DNA from 4 places in the Marinomonas sp. 63XJN7_7_ISO-PGPR-S23-202 genome. Region 2 is predicted to be linked to each of the others. Evidence: predicted binding sites of a transcription regulator. Region 2 holds the regulator's gene; each other region holds the start of a gene.
The links. Region 2 encodes PhoB, which activates phosphate uptake and scavenging genes when phosphate is short. Its sites were predicted from a motif close to TGTCATANNNNTGTCANA; they were not measured.

Region 1: a site for PhoB is predicted at 2,685-2,702, ahead of ugpB (sn-glycerol-3-phosphate ABC transporter substrate-binding protein UgpB). Genes of this name have one in related genera too.
Region 3: a site for PhoB is predicted at 1,763-1,780, ahead of AC0VYG_RS17320 (inorganic phosphate transporter). Genes of this name have one in related genera too.
Region 4: a site for PhoB is predicted at 3,069-3,086, ahead of AC0VYG_RS01995 (phosphatase PAP2 family protein). Genes of this name have one in related genera too.

Annotation. Positions count from the first base shown of each region.
Region 1 covers NZ_CM149677.1:519,478-524,489, forward strand. The annotation lists gene AC0VYG_RS02290 (ATP-binding protein) at 1-2,214, shown strand, start outside; gene AC0VYG_RS02295 (Hpt domain-containing protein) at 2,228-2,578, shown strand; gene ugpB (sn-glycerol-3-phosphate ABC transporter substrate-binding protein UgpB) at 2,761-4,065, shown strand; gene ugpA (sn-glycerol-3-phosphate ABC transporter permease UgpA) at 4,152-5,012, shown strand, end outside.
Region 2 covers NZ_CM149677.1:5,100,592-5,105,603, reverse strand. The annotation lists gene cysZ (sulfate transporter CysZ) at 1-445, shown strand, start outside; gene AC0VYG_RS23505 (response regulator) at 470-1,315, shown strand; gene phoR (phosphate regulon sensor histidine kinase PhoR) at 1,492-2,853, opposite strand; gene phoB (phosphate regulon transcriptional regulator PhoB) at 2,863-3,555, opposite strand; gene ubiA (4-hydroxybenzoate octaprenyltransferase) at 3,640-4,497, opposite strand; gene AC0VYG_RS23485 (chorismate--pyruvate lyase family protein) at 4,546-5,012, opposite strand, start outside.
Region 3 covers NZ_CM149677.1:3,733,245-3,738,256, reverse strand. The annotation lists gene AC0VYG_RS17330 (alanine/glycine:cation symporter family protein) at 1-1,004, opposite strand, end outside; gene AC0VYG_RS17325 (universal stress protein) at 1,016-1,456, opposite strand; gene AC0VYG_RS17320 (inorganic phosphate transporter) at 1,904-3,478, shown strand; gene AC0VYG_RS17315 (hypothetical protein) at 3,714-4,412, shown strand; gene AC0VYG_RS17310 (hypothetical protein) at 4,552-5,012, shown strand, end outside.
Region 4 covers NZ_CM149677.1:452,298-457,309, forward strand. The annotation lists gene AC0VYG_RS01990 (ABC transporter ATP-binding protein) at 1-597, opposite strand, end outside; gene AC0VYG_RS01995 (phosphatase PAP2 family protein) at 934-3,000, opposite strand; gene AC0VYG_RS02000 (4a-hydroxytetrahydrobiopterin dehydratase) at 3,118-3,432, shown strand; gene AC0VYG_RS02005 (helix-turn-helix transcriptional regulator) at 3,467-4,120, opposite strand; gene eutC (ethanolamine ammonia-lyase subunit EutC) at 4,252-5,012, opposite strand, start outside.

The DNA.
Region 1 (5,012 bases), 620 kb from region 2:
GCGATTGGTTACGATGTTTATTCTCAGGAAAGTAGGCGAGAGGCGATTGATAAAGCGATCAAACTCAAACAAGCCTACCCAACTGAACCGATTAATTTGGTTCAGGGAGCTAAAGGCGTTCTGCTGTTTTTGCCATTTTTCAACGAGGAGACCGGGACTTTTTTAGGCGTAGCGACAGCGGTGATTGGTTTGGATGTACTGACTAAAGAGATAGTGAACCGAGGATTATTGCCAAATACTGAGCTGTATCTGGTGGATATGAAAGGAGCAAATGGAACCCCCATCTTAGTGACTCGCAGTGCATCAGCCAATTTGCCTTTAGAGACCATGATCTCGCGTTTCAACAAGGGGGACTTTGGGCAGGCGGTTGCTCATGATGTGAAAGTTGGTGAAAAACGTTGGCGTTTATTCCAAGTTAGCGAGAGTCGTTTTTATAAGCAGCCTTGGGGTGTGCAATTTGTGCTGGTATGTGGCTTTTTAGTGGCGGGTATTCTTGTTTGGTTTTTGCTGATGGTCAGTAGTCAGATGTCTGAAATTGAAAGCCTCGTTCGCCGCCGCACACAGGATCTTTTGGAGGCAAACCGTTCACTCAAGGCGTCAGAGTTGGCTCACAGTAAAGCGAAGCATGAAGCGGAAGAAGCGAATCAGGCAAAGAGTCTGTTTTTAGCCAATATGAGCCATGAAATCCGTACACCGCTCAACGGTGTGATTGGTTGTTTGTCATTAATGCTGAACACCGAGTTACGTCCAGAGCAAAAAAATCTGGCGAATTTATCCCGTCAAAGTGCAGAAGCTTTATTGGAATTGATCAATGATATTTTGGATTTATCCAAAATCGAAAGTGGCAGCATTGTATTGGATGAGGAATTATTTGATCTAAGAGAGCTGGTTGAAGAAGTGAGCCAGCTGTTGGTCTTCAGGGCTCAAGAAAAAGCTATTGAATTTAATGTGCCAGCGGTTCTTATTCCTCATGTGTCTATTTTTGCTGATCGATTACGGGTCAAGCAAGTGATCATGAATTTATTGGGTAATGCCATTAAATTTACTTCGCAGGGTGAAGTAAATCTATATATACACCTTGAGCCTCTAAATGAGGGAACTTGTGAGTTAAGCGTTAAAGTGTCTGATACTGGTATAGGTATCAATCAGGCGCTGAGAAAGAACTTATTCCAACGCTTTAAACAAGCGGATAATTCGACGACTCGAAAATTTGGTGGGACGGGGTTAGGTCTAGCCATTAGTAAAAGTATTGTTGAATTAATGGGAGGGAGTATTGGTGTTGATTCCCAAGAAGGTAAAGGCTCTACCTTTTGGTTTAATGTGATTGTGCCGTTTGAGCCTAAAGGGAAGGAGAGTGACGTCGATTTCCCACAACGTTCGGCGATATTGGTTTATCGCAATGATGTTGGGCGTGACTACGTTGCTTCTTTACTTCAAGAAATAGGGGTAGGTGTAATGGTGCTTAACGACATAGCACCGCTTTTAGACGAGGATTCTGATGTGTCTAAGCAGTCTTTAAAGCCAGAATACAATATTCTTTTATTGGATGATGCGCTTTACGAAAAAGCCTCTAAAGAGGATCGCGCTATACTTCAGGCGTTTTATAAGCAAAGAAAACTGACCTGCATTTTATTGCAAAATTATTCCGACGAAAATTTCGAGCCAGACATGACCGTGCTTCATAAGCCCGTATTTAGCCATAAACTAACCCAATCTTTAACACAAATGCTGATTTCGCAGTCGACAGATGAGGTGGCTCAGGAGCAGACAGACTTGGTTCCCGACGGTTCGACAGATAGTGGGCTTGATCAAACACCGGAAATTCATGCCAAGATATTGGTAGTAGAAGACAATTTTACCAATCAGGTTGTTGCTAAAGGGTTGCTGGGTCAGTTAGGGGTTGAGGTTGATATCGCTAATAATGGTGAAGAAGCGCTGACTAAATTGCAGCATACCCATTATGATTTGATTTTTATGGATTGCCAGATGCCTATTATGGATGGCTATCAGGCGACGGGGCGAATTCGCCAGTTAGATACAGGTAAAACAGCGAGAAACGTTCCCATTGTTGCCTTAAGCGCCAATGCGATGAAAGGAGATAAGTTGGTTTGCCTTGAGGCCGGAATGGATGATCATATTGCTAAGCCGATTGATAAAGGTGAGTTGTTGACAGTATTGGAAAAGTGGTTGCCACATGCAAAAGTAGAAAAATAGGAGAACAGAAGTCATGGTAGAAATAACGGTGTTTGATCTCGAAGACTTTAAAAATCGCATGGCGAGCAGCGATGAGCTGATGGCGTTAGTGGCAGCTGAATTTTTAAGAGAGGCGGCTTATTTGGTTTCTCAACTAGAGGCGAGTATTCAAGCTGAAGATTGGTTGCAGGTGGCGCAAATTGCTCATCGTTTGAAAGGAGCTTGTGCCGAGGTGTCTGGACAGGCGATGACGGAAGATGCAAGGGCAATTGAGTTTGCCGCTAAGGAAGGTGATACACCTGCCATCTCAGGGCTTTATTTGGTATTAACATCTCATTATGGTGCTCTCAGAGATGAATTATCCGATTTTTTAACAGTAAAATGAAATAAAGTTGTTACCGCTTTTTTTGGGCTTTTTGTGGTGTGTTTTGCCTAATTTTATGGTTTTTTAGCGTGGTTTTGTTGATTTTTCTTTGCGTAATCAGAATTTCTGTCATATAACGGAAATAATTTGTCTCTATTTTATTGGCAGACTTTAAACAAACCAATGGTGTGAGGAATCATGAAATGCGTAAATTAACGCTAGCAATGGCCGTTTTAGGCCTGTCTCTTTCTGGTTCGAGCTTTGCTACCACGGAGATTCAATGGTGGCATGCAATGGGTGGGGCTAATGGCCAAGAGCTAAATAAGATTGTTAAAGAATTTAACGATTCTCAAGATAAGTACAAAGTTGACCCTGTGTTTAAAGGGAATTATACAGAAACCATGACCTCTGCTATTGCGGCATTTCGTGCCCATAAGCAACCTGCCATTGTGCAAGTTTTTGAAGTGGGTACGGCCAGTATGATGGCGGCAAAAGGTGCCATTTACCCTGTCTACCAATTGATGAAAGACACCCACGAGCCGTTCAACCCGAAAGATTATCTCAGTTCCATCACTGGCTATTATTCCGACTTAAAAGGCAATATGCTGTCGATGCCGTTTAATAGCTCAACACCGGTTCTTTACTACAATAAAGACATGTTTAAAAAAGCTGGCATTAGTTCACCTCCAAAAACGTGGGAAGAAGTGGCAGCCGATTCTAAAAAACTGCTAGCGAACGGTGCTAAATGTGGTTTCACCACTGGCTGGCAATCTTGGGTACAACTAGAAAACCTCAGTGCTCGACATAATGTTCCTTTTGCCTCAAATGACGATGGTTTTTCAGGCATAAAGGGCACCAAGTTGTTGTTCAATGGCCCTCTTCAAGTGATGCATATCACCAAAATGCACGAATGGCAAAAGAGCGGTATTTTTAAATATGGTGGCCGTCGTAGTGACAGTGTGCCTATGTTTTATAGCCAACAGTGTGCCATGTATACAGGCTCCTCTTCTGCTTATGGTGGCATGGTGAAAAATACGAAGTTTGACTTTGGTGTATCATCTTTGCCGTACTGGGCGAGTGAAGTGAAAAAGCCGAGTAATACGATTATCGGCGGGGCGTCATTGTGGGTTCTTAGAGGCAAATCTAAAGAGCAGTACAAAGCGGTTGCCGCGTTTCTGCACTTCTTGTCGTCACCAAAAATCCAAGCAGAATGGCACCAGTTTACGGGTTACTTGCCCATTACTCATGCCGCTTATGAGCTGACCAAGAAAGAAGGTTTCTACAAAACTCATCCTGGTACAGACGTGGCGGTACTTCAGATGACAGCGAGTAAGCCAACGGTGAATTCTCGTGGCTTGCGCTTGGGTAATTTTGTGCAAATTCGCGATGTGATCAACAGTGCTTTGGAAAGTGTCTGGAGCGGCCAAGCAACACCTCAAGCGGCTCTGAATACTGCGGTAGAGCGTGGTGATGTCTTGCTACGTAAATTCGCGAGAGCTCACCAGTAAAATAAACCTTACTCTACTGGGTGTTTGTCATCCCCATCGGCGAAAGTCGGTGGGGATGTTGATGTTTGAATTGACCGAGCGATGCTATGTCCGTTTATTTTCCGCAAAAAAAGTTGCCTTATCTTCTGGTTTTACCCCAGCTTATCATTACGGCTATCTTCTTTCTGTGGCCAGCAGGCCAAGCGTTTAAACAAGCGTTTTATCGAGAAGATGCGTTTGGTTTGAGCCAAACCTTTATTGGTTTTGGAAACTTTATCGACCTTTTTCAAAACCCGCTTTATTACAAATCCATGGGAGTGACCATGGTGTTCAGTTTTTCTGTTGCTTTTTTCGGTATTGCTATCGCCCTATGGTTAGCGGTGATGGCAGACCGTGTGATTCGCGGGAAAATGGTCTATCAAACCTTGTTGGTCTGGCCCTATGCTGTGGCACCGGCTCTTGCTGGGGTATTATGGTGGATTTTATTTGACCCCAATATTGGACCTATTGCGTTGTTTTTGGATCGTATTGGTATCCATTGGAATCACTTTTTAAATGGCGATCAGGCCATGATATTGGTGGTGATTGCGGCGACCTGGAAACAAATCAGTTACAACTTCTTATTTTTCCTGGCTGGTCTGCAAGCCATTCCGCGCTCTTTGATTGAAGCAGCCGCCATTGATGGAGCCAGTCCGTTTAAGCGGTTCTGGGATATTGTGTTTCCCTTGTTGTCACCCACCACCTTCTTTTTGTTAGTGGTGAATCTGGTTTATGCCTTTTTTGATACGTTTGGTGTGATTGATACCACGACTCAAGGTGGGCCAGATGGTAGTACCAATACCTTGGTATATAAAGTGTTTAAAGACGGCTTTATCGGCTTAGACATTGGTGGCTCGGCGGCTCAATCGATTGTGTTAATGGCCATTGTTGGCTTGATGACCGTGGTTCAGTTCCGTTTTATTGAGCGT
Region 2 (5,012 bases):
GGAAAAGGTGGAAGAGAAGCAAACGGGTAGGGTGTTCGATGAAAAAATGACCACGAAAGTGGTAATCGCCATTATTGCTCGCAGTGTGCAGCGTGAATGTCAGAAATTGTTCTACTTCTTACCACGTTTCATTTTGTTAATCGTGTTGTCTTTTATCCCCTTGGTGAATGTCGTTGCTCCGGTTTTGCTGCTATTATTTTCAGCATGGATGTTGTCACTTCAATACATGGATTACGCATTTGACAATAACAAAGTCGCTTTTTATGACATGCGTATGGCGTTGCGTACTAAGCCGCTATTGTGTTGGACCTTTGGCGGTATTGTCATGGTGTGTTTGACGATTCCTTTTGTAAATTTAGTGATCATGCCGATTGCTGTGTTGGCGGCCACACTCTTGTGGGTTTCGGTTTTCCAGCCTATGCATGGTAATGGCGCTTCCTTGTAAGATTGCTCTGAAAGAGGCTTGTGAATGTCGATAAAAATACTGGTGGTGGATGATGCGTCTTTTACGCGCGATTTAATTCGTCGCACGTTGCGTAAAGAATTTCCTGCCGCCATATTGGAAGACGCTGTTAATGGGCGTAAGGCTCAACAACTGTTATCGAAAAGTCAGTTCGATATGGTGCTATGTGATTGGGAAATGCCTGAAATGACCGGGGTGGAACTTTTGCAGTGGTGCCGTGAGCAGCCTGAATACAAAAAAGAAGACATTCCTTTTGTGATGATTACCAGCCGTGGTGATAAAGACCATGTGGTGGAAGCGGTTAAATCTGGTGTGACCGATTATTTAGGGAAACCGTTTTCCAGTGAACAGCTGGTGAACAAGGTAATGAGTGCCGCCAAAAAGCATAATATGCAAAGTAAGCTGACCTCACAAAAACCCAGAAGTGCGTCGCCTGCTGGTGGCGTTGCATCGGCATCATTGGATGTCTTGATGGGGTCGGGGAAAACGACTCGTAAGGTTGAGGCGACGAAATTTATCAACCCTGATGCTCCAGTCCCCACGGTGAAAGATGTGAAAATGCCAACCTTGGTGCGCTTTGAAGGCAAGCAATTTCGCTGCATGGTGATTCAATTTAGTAAGCAAGACGCTACCATGCTAATAAAGAGCGATGACGTGATTCCTCAGGTATTGGGACAATCTGTTTTGGATTTAGAGTTTGAGGGCAAGGTCAATCGCCTAAATTATTATGTCCAATCCGTCGCCACCACTGAGAAGAAACATGATTCAACCTTTTTAACCGTTGGTTTAGGGCTGATTGACCAAGATGCTGAAAAAGAAGCGTTTATCAGTAAGCTGTTTGATAGCTTATAGTGTTATTTATTGAACCCTTATCACCCCCTCCCAGCCTCCCCCTTGGTAAGGGGGAGGAGCGAAACAGTTCCCTTTGGTAGGATGAGCCGTAGTTCCCTCCCAGCTCCGTTGGAAGGGGCTGGGTTGAGGAATATCGTGTTCCCTCCCCTTATTTAAGGGGAGGGTTAGGGTGGGGTTTATTGGTCTTTTGCAATAGGTTCTTTGTCATCCTCAACATTTTTTTCTATTGCAGAAAACGCCGGGATATCATCCGTCCGCACACGGTTGGCAGGGAAATGACAAGAGAAGCGACTACCACGGTTGAGTTCGCTAAGGATCTGTAACTTAGCATCATGGTGCATGAGGACATGCTTGACGATGGCTAAACCTAAGCCCGTGCCGCCCGTTTTGGTGCTGCGGCCTTTATCTACGCGGAAAAATCGCTCCGTTAAGCGCGGAATGTATCTTGGGTCTATGCCCAAACCTTGGTCGGCTACTGAAAACACGCCACTAAATTCATTGGATTCCCACTTCACCTTGATGTCACCACCATCTGGCGAGTACTTGATGGCGTTGACCACCAAATTAGAAAACGCACTGTAGAGCTCGTTGTAAGAACCGTACAAACGTGCTTTTTCTGGAATATCAATGTCTAATGTATGCTTGTCAGTAAGCAGTGGTGACGCAATTTTCTTAATCGCCTCTGCCCAAGAAGACACCTCGTGCCAATGCTCTTCCTCCCGTTTATCATTGCTTTCTAAACGCGATAGCAGCAATAAATCTTCGATTAAATGTTCCATGCGCTCCGACTGCTCAGACATGTTGGTGATGCCTTTTTGCATGCTGGCGGGCAGGGAGTCTTGGAACATTTCTAACGTTTCCAAGTAACCTTTGATGACCGTTAAAGGGGTTTTTAGCTCGTGGGAAGCATTGGCGACAAAGTCTTTGCGCATTTCTTCAAGCAGATGCAGTCTTGTGACATCGCGGATAAAAATCAAATGATCATTTTTATCATACAAGGTGGTTTGGACTTCTAAATAAACGCCCTCTTTGGCCGGTGACTTAATCACCAGCGGTTCTCCAAAACGTTTTTGGGTAAAGTAACGAAAAAATTCTGGGTTGCGAACAATATTGGTAATGGGTTGACCACGATCGACTGGGCGCATTAGGCCTAAAAAGTGCCCGGCCGAGTTATTCCACCACTCTAAGTTGCCTTGGTTATCGGCCATAATGACGCCTTCTTTTAGGGCGGCGGTAGAATTCTCGATACGATTCAGGGCTTGGCGCATGCGGCGCTTCGATTTACGCTGCTTTTTCTGTAAACGGTAGACAACATCGAAGATATCTCCCCAGATGCCATCCGATTCAGGAGGCGCACCTCGTCCTGAGTGGCGTAGCCAATAATGAAATTGGTAAAGTTGATACAGCTGCCAATACAATGTTCCCAATAAAAACAAAAGTACAACGGCTTGTAAGTGGTTTATGATAAAACCGATGACGATGCAGGCCAAAAGCCCTAAAGACCAGCGAATTATTGCTCTTCGCCAAACTGCTTTCATATTATATGACTAAGTCCTTTTCGGAGAGAAGCGGTAGCCAGTCCCTCGAACGGTTTGAATCAAAAAGTCATGGCTGCTACCAATGGCTTTACGTAAACGGCGAATATGTACATCAACGGTACGTTCTTCCACATAAACATTACCGCCCCATACCTGATCCAATAATTGTGCCCGTGAATAGGCTCTTTCTTGGTGAGTCATGAGGAATTTTAGCAAGCGGTACTCCGTTGGCCCCATATCAAGTGGCTTGCTGTCAATGGTAACGCGTTGGCTAATAGGATCAAGGGTTAACCCTTCAATTTCTATTGGCTCATCTACCCCTTGAGGGGTGGCTCGACGCAACACGGCTTTCAGTCTGGCAACTAATTCTCGTGGTGAGAAGGGCTTGGTAATGTAATCGTCAGCACCGACTTCCAACCCTTGAATTTTGTTGTCTTCCTCACTTTTCGCCGTCAACATAATGACGGGAATTTCCGCTGTTGCACTGTCTTTTTTAAGGCGACGAGTCAGTTCTATACCACTGCTCCCTGGCATCATCCAGTCGCAGAGAATCAAATCAGGTCGATGGTCGACAATGATTTCGTGGGCTTGTTGACTATTTTCTGCTTCCATATATTCGTATCCCGCCATTTCTAAGGCGACGGCGATCATTTCGCGAATGGAAGACTCATCATCAATGATTAATACTTTTTTACCGGTCACAGGATCTACCCTCATCTCAGGAACGGTTTAATTAAAACGTCTTAGTATGACAGTTATATGAAAATGTCACATATTCGCCATATATTACACAAATAGTAAGCTAGCAGCGATGCCAATAAAGATACAGTAACCAATTCGGTTATTGTCTAAGAAAGCATGGAAGCAGGCTTGTCGGTCACGTTCTTTGGCTTTTTGGTATTGCATCCCAAATAATCCCAAACTGATGATAAGCGACACAAAGTAGATCCAGTTAAGGTGGGCCAATATTCCGATCCAGACCAACAGGGATAACGTCAGACCTTGTAGACAGAGAATAACAAGTAAATCGTATTTGCCGAAAAGGATCGCGGTGGATTTAATGCCGACTTTTAAATCGTCGGGTCGGTCTGTCATGGCATAGTAGGTGTCATAGGCAATGGTCCAGAAGCAGTTTGCCACAAACAGCATCCACAACTTGGGGTCTAGCAGATCCCCGCCTTGGGCGCTGTATGCCATGGGAATCGCCCAAGAGAACGCCAAGCCAAGAAATAACTGGGGCAGGTGGGTGTAGCGCTTCATAAAGGGGTACAGTGCCGCTAGCCCTAAGCCGACGAAAGACAGCAAAATGGTTCGTAAATCGGTACACAGCACTAACAAAAAGCTCAGTACGACCAAAAAGGCGAACAGCCCCAGCGCTTCTTTTTCGGACACACGGCCAGACGGTAAAGGACGATTCTTTGTTCGCTCAACGTGGCCATCGACTTTTCGGTCGGCATAATCATTGATGACACAGCCTGCGGAACGCATGCTAAACACTCCCAGAACAAAAATGACAATAAGATGCCACTGGGGCCAGCCATCGGCCGCTAGCCAAAGGGCCCATAGGGTTGGCCACAGCAAGAGTAGGGAGCCAATAGGACGATTAAAACGCGTTAAGTCGGCGTAATCTTTAAGCTTGTTCATGGGAGTCCATTGATTTAGTCGTCAGAATTAGGCGAAGCCGCCTTTATGTTATGCCATTGTCTCGAAAAATGCTTCACTGACCAAGATACCAGAGCCAAATTGTTGGAAAACAGAGCGTCTTGCCCAGACTTTGGTATGGTGATTGGTAAATAAGCCTTTGGGAAGGGCCGCTACCTCAATAGGGCTGCGTTTAAGTGCCCTATGCTTAAACAAATAACCGCCTAATGGTTTATTGTGCAAATGTTTCACTTGTCGCCAATGACCTCGTAAGGCGTTGGCTGGGATAATGGAGCGGGCGTATATAACGGTTCGACCATCGACTTTTAATAATACCGTGCGAACACGCGCAGCATCGCGTGGCTTCATGTTGAGTCGTCGTTTTTCACGCGGCGTTGCTTTTCCCCAACCATCCTCAATAACCTCTACCGTGAGTTGGCCTCTTTTTTTCAACTCTGCGGTGATGGATTGACTGGTCGTGAGCCAAAACCAAAGTGACGCCGGAATTTGCTGTTTGC
Region 3 (5,012 bases), 1.4 Mb from region 2:
GCGGAGTGAGCAATGGCCGCAGAACCAACCCCTGCTTCGTTAGAAAAGGCCGCGCGTTTAAAGCCTTGAATCAAGGCTCCGACCATACCACCCGCCACACCAAGACCAGTAAAAGCACCCGCAAAGATTTGGCCAAATGCCCAACCAATTTTATCGGCGTTAACGATTAAAATAACAATGGCTGAGCCAACATAGAGAATCCCCATAAAAGGAACAATCTTATCCGTTACACGTGCGATGGACTTGATCCCACCGACGATCACAATAAAGACAAGCGCGGCAAATACTACGCCAGTAATCCAACCTGGATAGTTACCAATAACTTGGGTTAATTGCGCATGGGCTTGGTTGGCTTGGAACATATTGCCGCCACCAAGTGCTCCTAAGATACAAAACACAGCAAATAGGCTAGCTAAGAATCGGCCGCCAGGAATACCACGCTCTTTAAAGCCTTTGGAAATATAGTACATAGGCCCACCAGAGACGCTGCCATCTTTGTACTCATTACGGTATTTAACCCCCAGTGTACACTCGGTAAATTTGGAGGCCATGCCCATAAGACCTGCGAGAATCATCCAAAAAGTGGCCCCAGGCCCCCCGATAGAAACGGCGACCGCCACACCGGCAATATTCCCTAGACCTACCGTTCCTGATAGGGCAGTGGCCAGTGCTTGGAAATGACTTACTTCTCCGGCGTCATTTGGGTCCGCATAGTCACCCTTTACCAAGGCAATAGAGTGGCCCACACCGCGGAATTGTAAAAAACCGAAGTAGAGTGTGAAGATGGAGGCTCCAGTGACTAACCAAAGCACAATCCAAGGGAAACTCGTTCCGGGAAACGGTGCAAAGATAAGGCTGACAAACCAGCCTGTGGCATGACCAAACATTTCATTGACCACGGCATCAATGCCACCAGAGTTTTCTTCTGCTTGTACGCTTGAGCTTAGTGTTAAAAGCAGTAGGCTGATGAGAGACGTAGAAAGAAAATAGGGACGTTTTAGCATAATCATGCTCCTTAGCTGACAACCGTTACGGGGACATTGGCGCTCATAACGAGGTTGGCGGTTACACTGCCAAAAACCCGTGCACTTAAACCTTGCTCTGTGGAGCGAGCAACAACAATTTGCTCAGCATTGTGTTCGACTGCAATGTTATTGAGAATTGAGGAGGCTTTACCAAATTTCACTACGCCAGAAGCGTCTATTCCCGCCTCTTTGAGGGCTGCTAAGGCAGGGTCGATAACGCGCTCTTGGGCGTTTTGGGTTTCAATCTGTTTTTGTTTTTTACGATGAGAGTTTTCTTCTGGTGTTTGGAATGTATAAGGAGACCATTCGACCACGCAAACGAGTTCTAGTTTGCATTCACTTCCGATTAACGTCGCGAGTCGTTTTGCGTAGGCTAAAGCACGATTACCAGCTTCACTTCCATCCACTCCGACAATGATTGTTGCTGACATGGTTCGTTCCCTCTTTGATTGGTTGGGGGGGGGATTAACTCTATTTCAATGGCATTATGTTTGTGTGGGTTGTTTTTTATGCATTATTTTTACATATTTATGACTAATTTTTAATAAAAAAGCAAATTTTAATAGATAATCCTTTAAATATTGCGGTTTTGCTGGACTGAATTTTGAAGCGCACCTTACACCATTGTATTGCCACCACAGGGATGAGGGATGGCTTAGTAGGAATGAGTCCAATAAAAGTTTTTTAGGGTTTTTATCTGAATTTCCTCGGTGTAGAATGGCGCGCGATTAACGTTTCATGAAGGAAATGTGACAGGATGAATAAAGCGTCAAACTCTCTGAAAGTGCTAGGATAAGCATTTTGCGATGAATGATGAGCCATAAGTTTGTCAAGTGAGCCGCAGTTTGGCATAGATAAATCTTTAAAGAAGAGCCTCTATGGATCTTACAAGCAAATTGAAAAACGAAAAGACCCAGTTGGGTGGCAGTGAACTGATACGTGTGCTGATTGCGCTTGGATTTGTATTGCTGGCAGGCTTTTACGCCGTGAGTCAAGGTGCCGCTGTTTCTAATGTTTCTATTTTAGCGATTGCGGCCAGTATCGGTGCTTATATGGCGTTGAACATAGGGGCAAATGACGTCGCGAATAACGTTGGGCCTGCCGTTGGCTCGAAAGCGCTTTCCATGACGGGCGCCATTCTGATTGCCGCAATCTTTGAAGCTTCAGGGTCTCTGATTGCCGGTGGGACGGTTGTTGGAACGATTCAAAAAGGCATTATTAACCCCAGTTCTATTGCAGACTCTGCAACCTTTATCTGGATTATGATGGCCGCTCTATTAGCGGGCGCTATTTGGCTAAACCTAGCAACGTATCTTGGTGCACCCGTTTCTACCACGCACTCTATTGTTGGTGGAGTGCTCGGTTCGGGTATTGCCGCTGGCGGTTGGGGAATTGCAAATTGGAACCAGCTTGGGGCTATTGTGGCGAGCTGGGTAATCTCTCCGGTAATGGGGGGGCTTATTGCGGCGGCCTTTTTGATGTTTATTAAGCGCACGGTTACCTATCGTAGTGACATGATTCTCGCTGCGCGAAAAGTCGTCCCTCTGCTGGTGGCGATTATGGTTTGGGCGTTTTCAACTTATTTGATTCTCAAAGGCTTTAAGCACCTTTTAAAACTGGACGTGACAACCGCACTGTTAATTGGCTTTGCGGTCGCTATGACCGGGTACTTTTTAGTTCGCCCTATGGTTGATAGAGCGGCAATGAAGTTGAAAAACGATAAAGATGCTGTCAATAGTTTGTTCACCATCCCACTGATTGCCTCTGCTGCGTTATTAAGTTTTGCCCATGGGGCAAACGATGTTGCCAATGCAATTGGGCCATTAGCGGCTATCAATGATGCATTAATGACGGGGGCGGTGGCCAACTCTGCACCGATTCCAATTTGGGTGATGGCGATTGGCGGTTTTGGTATTTCGGTTGGTTTAGCTTTGTATGGACCAAAATTGATAAAAACCGTTGGTTCTGAAATTACTGAGTTGGATAAAACGCGTGCCTTTTGTGTGGCGATGGCAGCAGCCATTACGGTGATTATTGCTTCTCAATTTGGTCTTCCTGTTAGTTCTACTCATATTGCTGTTGGTGGTATTTTTGGTGTGGGTTTCTTACGGGAGTACCTAAAACAGTCTTATGAGAAGAAAATCGCCTCGATTATTAAGCATTCTCAAAGAGCGGGTCATGATGTTGAAGAGACACAGGCTTTTGTGAAACGCTTTACTCAGGCGGATGTGGATGAAAAACGCCAAATTCTAAAAGATTTAAAAAATGCCAGTTATATTTCGCCTATTTCTAAAGGCGAACGTAAAGGGTTGAAGAAAGCGACGAAAAAAGAACTGGTAAAACGTTCCGCTATTCTTCGTATTGCAGCCGCTTGGGTGATTACCGTACCCGTATCAGCGTTGATTTCTGCAATGATTTTTTATATGTTGGTAGGCTTCTCTGTAATGCATTAATATGTTGGTAGGCTTCTCTGTAATGCATTAATATGTTGGTAGGCTTCTCTGTAATGCATTAAGTTAATTACTGCCATTAATGAAGCTTCTACTGATTGCTTTAGTTGAAGAAGAGTGTTTTAGTCAAAAAGGTCAGTTTTGCTGGCCTTTTTGTATTTATACCTTCCCTGGTAAGACAGCGTCGTTGTTTTAAATAGGTCCCATTTTACTGTTCACTGGATTTGGTAATAAGGTCATGATGAATAATATCGCACTCATTGTCGTTATTTGTCTGTGTGTTTCTTTTGCTATTTTAACCATTTTTGGTGTATTGAAATGGTATGAAAAACAACGCGAATTAAAAAAGAAAGTAACTGAGCAGTTGGTGAATCGCTGTTATCGCATATTATCGATTTTGGATATAGTGATGGATCGCTATATGCCTCACCAGACAAAGGTGCTATTGGTTGACTATCTTTTGGCGACCGTTCCTAACCTGGTCTCCCATGACCGATATGGTCAGGAGCTAGCCGATAAGTTACCAGAGTTATTTAAAATACGTGATGAATTAAAGTCGAGCACCAAGTTAGCCGATAATGGTAGAGTGACGCAATCTGATCAATTGTCTAAGGTTCAAGCATCGCTTTCTAGTTTGCCAGCGTTGATCAAAGGTTTTGCATTAAATGGCATTGTGGATAAGCACACAGCGAAACAACAAGTGGAGTTGATTCGTTACGGGAATAGTCTTGCCTACCATGATTTGTTGGTTTATCAGGCAGATAATGATGTAGATATGGATAAAAGGGCAAGAGCATTGGAAAAGTATCGGACTGCCTTGGTTGAAATGGAAAAAGTCGCGGCTATAGGTGAGGCTCAAAGGGACATTGATCGTTTAAAGCGGATAATAGAGTCGGTTGAGCAGGCATTATTTACGAACCGGTCAACAGGAGTGTAGTTTGGGCTTGGTTTGTAATGTGTTTCGGCAATATAATGTAAAGAATGTATGAGCGTGTTTTCTTAACCTAGACAACATATTCACATCTTTCTTTCCTTTTAAATAGTGGTTTTTGTACCATTGAAGGCATTTTTTTAACATGACGGCAGTGACAGTTACGGTTTTATTGCTTGTGATAGGCGGGTTTATAGGGGTTGCAATTGTTTTGCAGCTCAAAGAACAGGCTCGCATTGAAAGGCTTCGTAAAATCGCCAGCATCAATAACCAGATTCGTCAGGTGCGTCGTTATCTTGATGATTTACCTCCTCAATATCAACCTAAAGATATGAGGCTTTGGTTGTTTTCTCGAATGATTACTCTCTATGATGAACTTATCCAATTTGAGTCCAATTCTGCACTTCAGCGGCGAAAAAGCCATTTAGAACAAGAAATGGCAGAGTTTCAGTCGAGTAAACAAAAGCGTCGAGCAAAACCCATTAATGATGAGTTATTAATCATTGAATTGAAGCGGCTATTGGAATCGTTCCACTTTTTTATCAAACAAAGTGTGAAAGATAAAACGCTAAATTCTGATACGGCGGCTCGTTACGAGGGGTTACT
Region 4 (5,012 bases), 550 kb from region 2:
ATTGATATCGTGGATAACAATAATCACACCAAGGGATAACTCGCGACTGAGTTTTTTGATCAGGTTAAGCATGTCTACTTGATGGGCAATATCTAAAGCAGATAGCGGTTCATCAAGTAGCAAATATTGCGTGCGCTGAGCCAGTAACATGGCGAGCCAAAGGCGTTGGCGCTCACCACCAGATAGGGTGTCAACTAAACGGTCCTGATAAGAGAGGGTATCGGTTAGCGCCATGGCTTCGTCGATGTATGTTTGATCCTGACGATTTAAACGGCCCAGCAAACCGTGCCAAGGATAACGACCAAACCCAACTAGGTCTCTGCCCGATAGGCTGTCCGTTGCTGGGGTTTGCTGAGGAAGATAAGCCACTTGTTGGGCAAATTGTTTATGGGACCAAGAGTCGATAGCTTGACCATTTAGCAGAATATGACCACGGGTTGCTGTTTGTTGTTGGGCGAGCAGCTTAAGAAGAGTGGATTTTCCTGATCCATTATGACCGACCAAGGCGTAAATTTTTCCAGGCTCAAAGGCCATGGAAAAGTCGGCCAATAAGGCGCGGCCATTCACGTCAAATCCTAATGCTTTCGACTCTATCATTCCATTCACTCTCTGCATTACATGTGGTGTCGATGTCTGAGGGCAATATTTTTATATAATAATGACGTTAATGCAAATCATTTTCATTTAAAGTGTAAGTATTTAGTACGCTGAGACCTTTGCTCGATGTCACGAGCGACGCCAAGACGCGGCAAAAACAGACAAGAAAGCGGAGTTTATCCCGATAAATGAGCATTTTGAGTCTGTTTTTAACAAAGTATTGGCAAGCACAGTAATCGTGCCAAGGTCTCACATTTTATGCATGATTTGGCATAAATAAGGCAATAGCCCTATCTATTTGTTGGGCTATTGCTTGGTTCGTGGGGAAAAGCAGATTTATTGAAAGGTCGCGATGAGCTTATTGTCAGTATATTGCAGACGAACTGGTAGAGGGGAAGAAATGGTTTCAAATTGACCTTGTAACTGGCGTCCCTCAATTAGCACGTAGCCTTTGCCTGCTTGAGGTTGAAAATGCGACAAATCTAAGGCCAATGTACCGCCAACGATAACCACGTTTCCTGAGGCTTGAATTTGGCTGGCGTCTTTATCCATGTCGATTTTAGTGGCCCCATTTAACTGAGTGTAGTTCGCGACCTTTAATGCACCTTTTGATGTCACATCCAAGATGCCATTTTTCAAATAGAGGTCGCCTTTACCCAATGCATGGATTGAGGCGGCTTCCAATACACCATTGTCGATAATCGTGCCACCATGATACTGATTGTTGCCCGTTAAAGTAAGAATACCGCAGCCTTTCTTCGTTAGTTTTCCCTTGCCAGAAATAGGATTACGCCACCAATCGTGAGCATTAAAGGCGCCTTTATTAGCGTCCATATTGACCGTAACATCCCCATTAAAGGCACCGTATCCATCGGCGGCGGTGACTAAATCTAAACGGCCCCAACCATTTGATTGATCCAGAATAGGATAGCCAGAGGGCACTTCTGTGGTTGCTAGAACCGCACGGCGTTGTGCTGGGCTTAAGTAAGGCTGTCTGGTGGCCAGTAAGAGTTCAGCCCCTGCTGGTACAATGGGCCCTTGGTGTAACTTTCCTGTCTGACTAAAACCATAGGTCAGTCGTGATCGATAAAGGGCTTTCATCGCTTCGTGATTGGCAAACTTATTGTTATCAAATACATGGGTATTGACCGTATCGCCAAGTATTAAACCTTGCGGGTGCAACACTTTGTTGTGAGCGAAATAATACAAGAATTGTCTGGCCGCGTAAGCTTGTTGACCAAAGTAGGATTGCGAGTCGTTATAGGCTCTTTGTGCATCCCCCTGAATGTGCCTTTGGGATAACGCGTAAGTTGCCACGGCTAAAGCGTGAATACGGCCACCGATCACGTCTACGGGGGAATGCATGCCCGCTTGAATGCGGCTCTCGCCTAATTGCGACGCCCGAGTAAGCATCTCTGAATAACGCTGTGGCAAGGCGTAAGCATAGGCCATGGCCGCTAAGTAACCAGCATTGGTGTGTCCACTTGGATAGGCGCCATCTTTACGGCGGTTTTCCTGATTATTGGCAACAACACTGCTCTCATGATGACGACGTGAGCACATCAGGCCAGGTACGACCTTTACTTCGGATTGGTATTGATCAATCAGCCAGTCCAAATGCACGGTACCATTTTGCTGTACACAAGAATAAGGCGCGGTGCCTAGGTAATGTATTCCGCCAGTTTTGTCCATACGCCATGGACGAGGGGTTGAATAAATATACTTTGAGGCACTCGTGGAAGCTGGGGCTAGCTCGCGAAAATCGTAAACCAGCTGATACACACTACCTAATGGTGCGTTTCGTCTCCCGGCAAACTTGATGTCATCATTATTCTTGGCATAGTAATGGGCGTTGCTAATAATGTCTTTGACGGTCGGCTGATCAATGTCTGTATAGGCGCCAGAAGCCGTTACATAGGCTTGTGTCAGAGGGCCATAGCCGTCAATCACACTGTAGTTTTTGCTGCGCTGATCATCCAAATAGGCGGCAATGGCTTGTTTCTCTGTGCGCTGCTGGGTGGCCTTGATCACATAAGCAATGTTTTCTTGCCAGATTTTTGGGTTCACAATGGCTTGGTTGGCAAAACTGCTTGGTCCATTGCTATTGGCGTCGTTTTGCCACCCCTTCAGCCCATTCGTCCAAATTTGATTCATGCCGATTAGTAGCGTTGCGATGGGGTTTTGCTCAATATTGTATTTCAAATTCCCTTTACTGTTGTTCGCACCATTTTGAATCACGGGCAAAGGGTAACCTACTTTAGGAACTGGAACCGTTTGTTCAAAGCCCAGCCCGATAGGCGGTAATGGTGTTGGTATTGTCGAGTTTGCCTGGGTGACGGAGCTGATGAAAAGTGTTAACCATAACGAACTTTTAATAGGAGAGAGTGTAAAGGGTGTTTTCATTATAAGTGGCTTCCTTGGACATCGAGCGAGAGTCGCGTTACTGTGAAAAGGTTAAGCTAAATGGGCAAGATGAAAGCTTAATGACAGCAATTTAAAAAATTCTTCAACGGAGGCGTTATGACAGTACAAAAGCTCAATGACAACGACGTTCAACAAGCCCTACATTCTCTTAATGAAAAATCCGATTCTAAATGGACATTGGAAGACGACAAGCTCAGTAAAACCTTCAAATTTAAAGACTTTCAGCAAGCCTTTGGCTTTATGACCCTGTGCGCGATTTATGCGGAAAAGAAAGATCATCATCCTGAGTGGTTCAATGTCTACAACACCGTCAAAATACAACTGACAACTCATGATGTGGGTGGGCTTTCTGAGAAAGATTTTGATCTGGCAAGTAAAATGGAAGGCAACGCGTCTTTCTTTACAAGGTAAAGTATTTCAGACGACATCCTTGTCATAGGATAAGCTAACTATTTTTGGAAACCAGTAATCTTTCTAAGGTCTTGACGGAGTTGGGCAAGAGTCCAACTTTTAAGTCGAAGGGCTGGAACAATTTGTTCACTATGTCCGCTGTATAGTTACCTTTGTTATTCTCATTCTCCGAAAGGGTTTTGCGGGAAACGCCAACGAGATTAGCGAAGTCTTCTTGTTTTAAACCGAGCACTTGAATGCGTAATATTTTCAGCGCTTCTCCTTGACTAATATCACCCAGAATCAATTGTTTGATGATGCGCTGCATGGTCTGTTGTTTGTCATCGTCAACAAGAGGTTGTGAATTCTTAGAGGCTCGTGCAATGGGGTTTTTTGTCTTGGTGTCGGTTGTCTCATCCAGTACGGCTAGGGTGTCATCAGTGACTGGAGTATGGCTTTTTTCTAAGGCTTGAATGGTTTCTTCGAGGGTTTCTTTCACGGCCTGCGTGGCTTCTTTTACGGGCGCAATGACCGATTCAACTTGTTCTAAAACTGTAGTGGGAGTAACGATGTCGGCCGATTTTTTTTTCTTACTCTTAGTTTTACCTTTTTGCTTGGCTTGGGCAGTTTTTTTAGACGCTTTTTTGCCCTTCTTTTTTGACTCTTTAGCTGGCGGGTAAACACTATCGATTTGGCCTTTCATTTTCATGTTACTACCTCATAAGTTCACTAATGATGACATGGATTGCGCTCTAATTTATAGCATAGTACGTTAATGTTACGTATGTGTTTCAAAGTAATTATCCATACAGGCTTTGCCATGCCGCTTGTCTAAAACCGTCAGTCCGAAGCCGTTAGGAAGTTACGTGTGGAGTGGCCTGTATCAATGACAAGGTCGTCATCCGAGCGATCTTTAAGTTTCACGCCAGATAGCTTCAATTGTTTGGCTTCTTTCAATAAATAAAACGCCTTGCGAGCCGCTTCCTGATAATTCAGTCCGGCAGGGCGAATGTTTGAGATGCAATTGCGATACGCATCGGTATAGCCGACTTTGCCTCCCCAAGTAAGATACAAGCCTAAACTGTCTGGTGAGCTTAATCCAGGACGTTCACCAATGAGCACCAACACGCATTTAGCGTTAAGGCGCTCACAAATATCATCGCCAATGGCGACGCGGCCTTGTTCTACTAGGCATAAAGGAGCGATTGTCCAAGAAGGCGACTGATTGCCTAATATGGAAAACAAGGCATTGAGAAAGGGCTGGGTATTTTGCTCAATGGCTAGAGAAGATAGTCCATCCACAACGGCAATCACTAGATCATACCCTTGTGGATAACTGGCTTGGTGTTCATCTAAAAGTCGGGCGGATTCATCATCCAGTCGTCGACCATAATCAGGACGCTGCAAGTAAATCGCACGATCTGCTGCTCGGCTGTGTAAAAACAAAGGCGCAGACTGAGGAGCCCAATCCTGTGCCATAAGTTGAGTCGCGAGTCCTTTGCTATCCAAATGGGTATGCACCGCGTCAATTGCCTGGGCATGAGCCAATTGAAAGGCTAATAAGTGCTTTGTCGGTACGCTAATACCGGAACGTCCCAGAC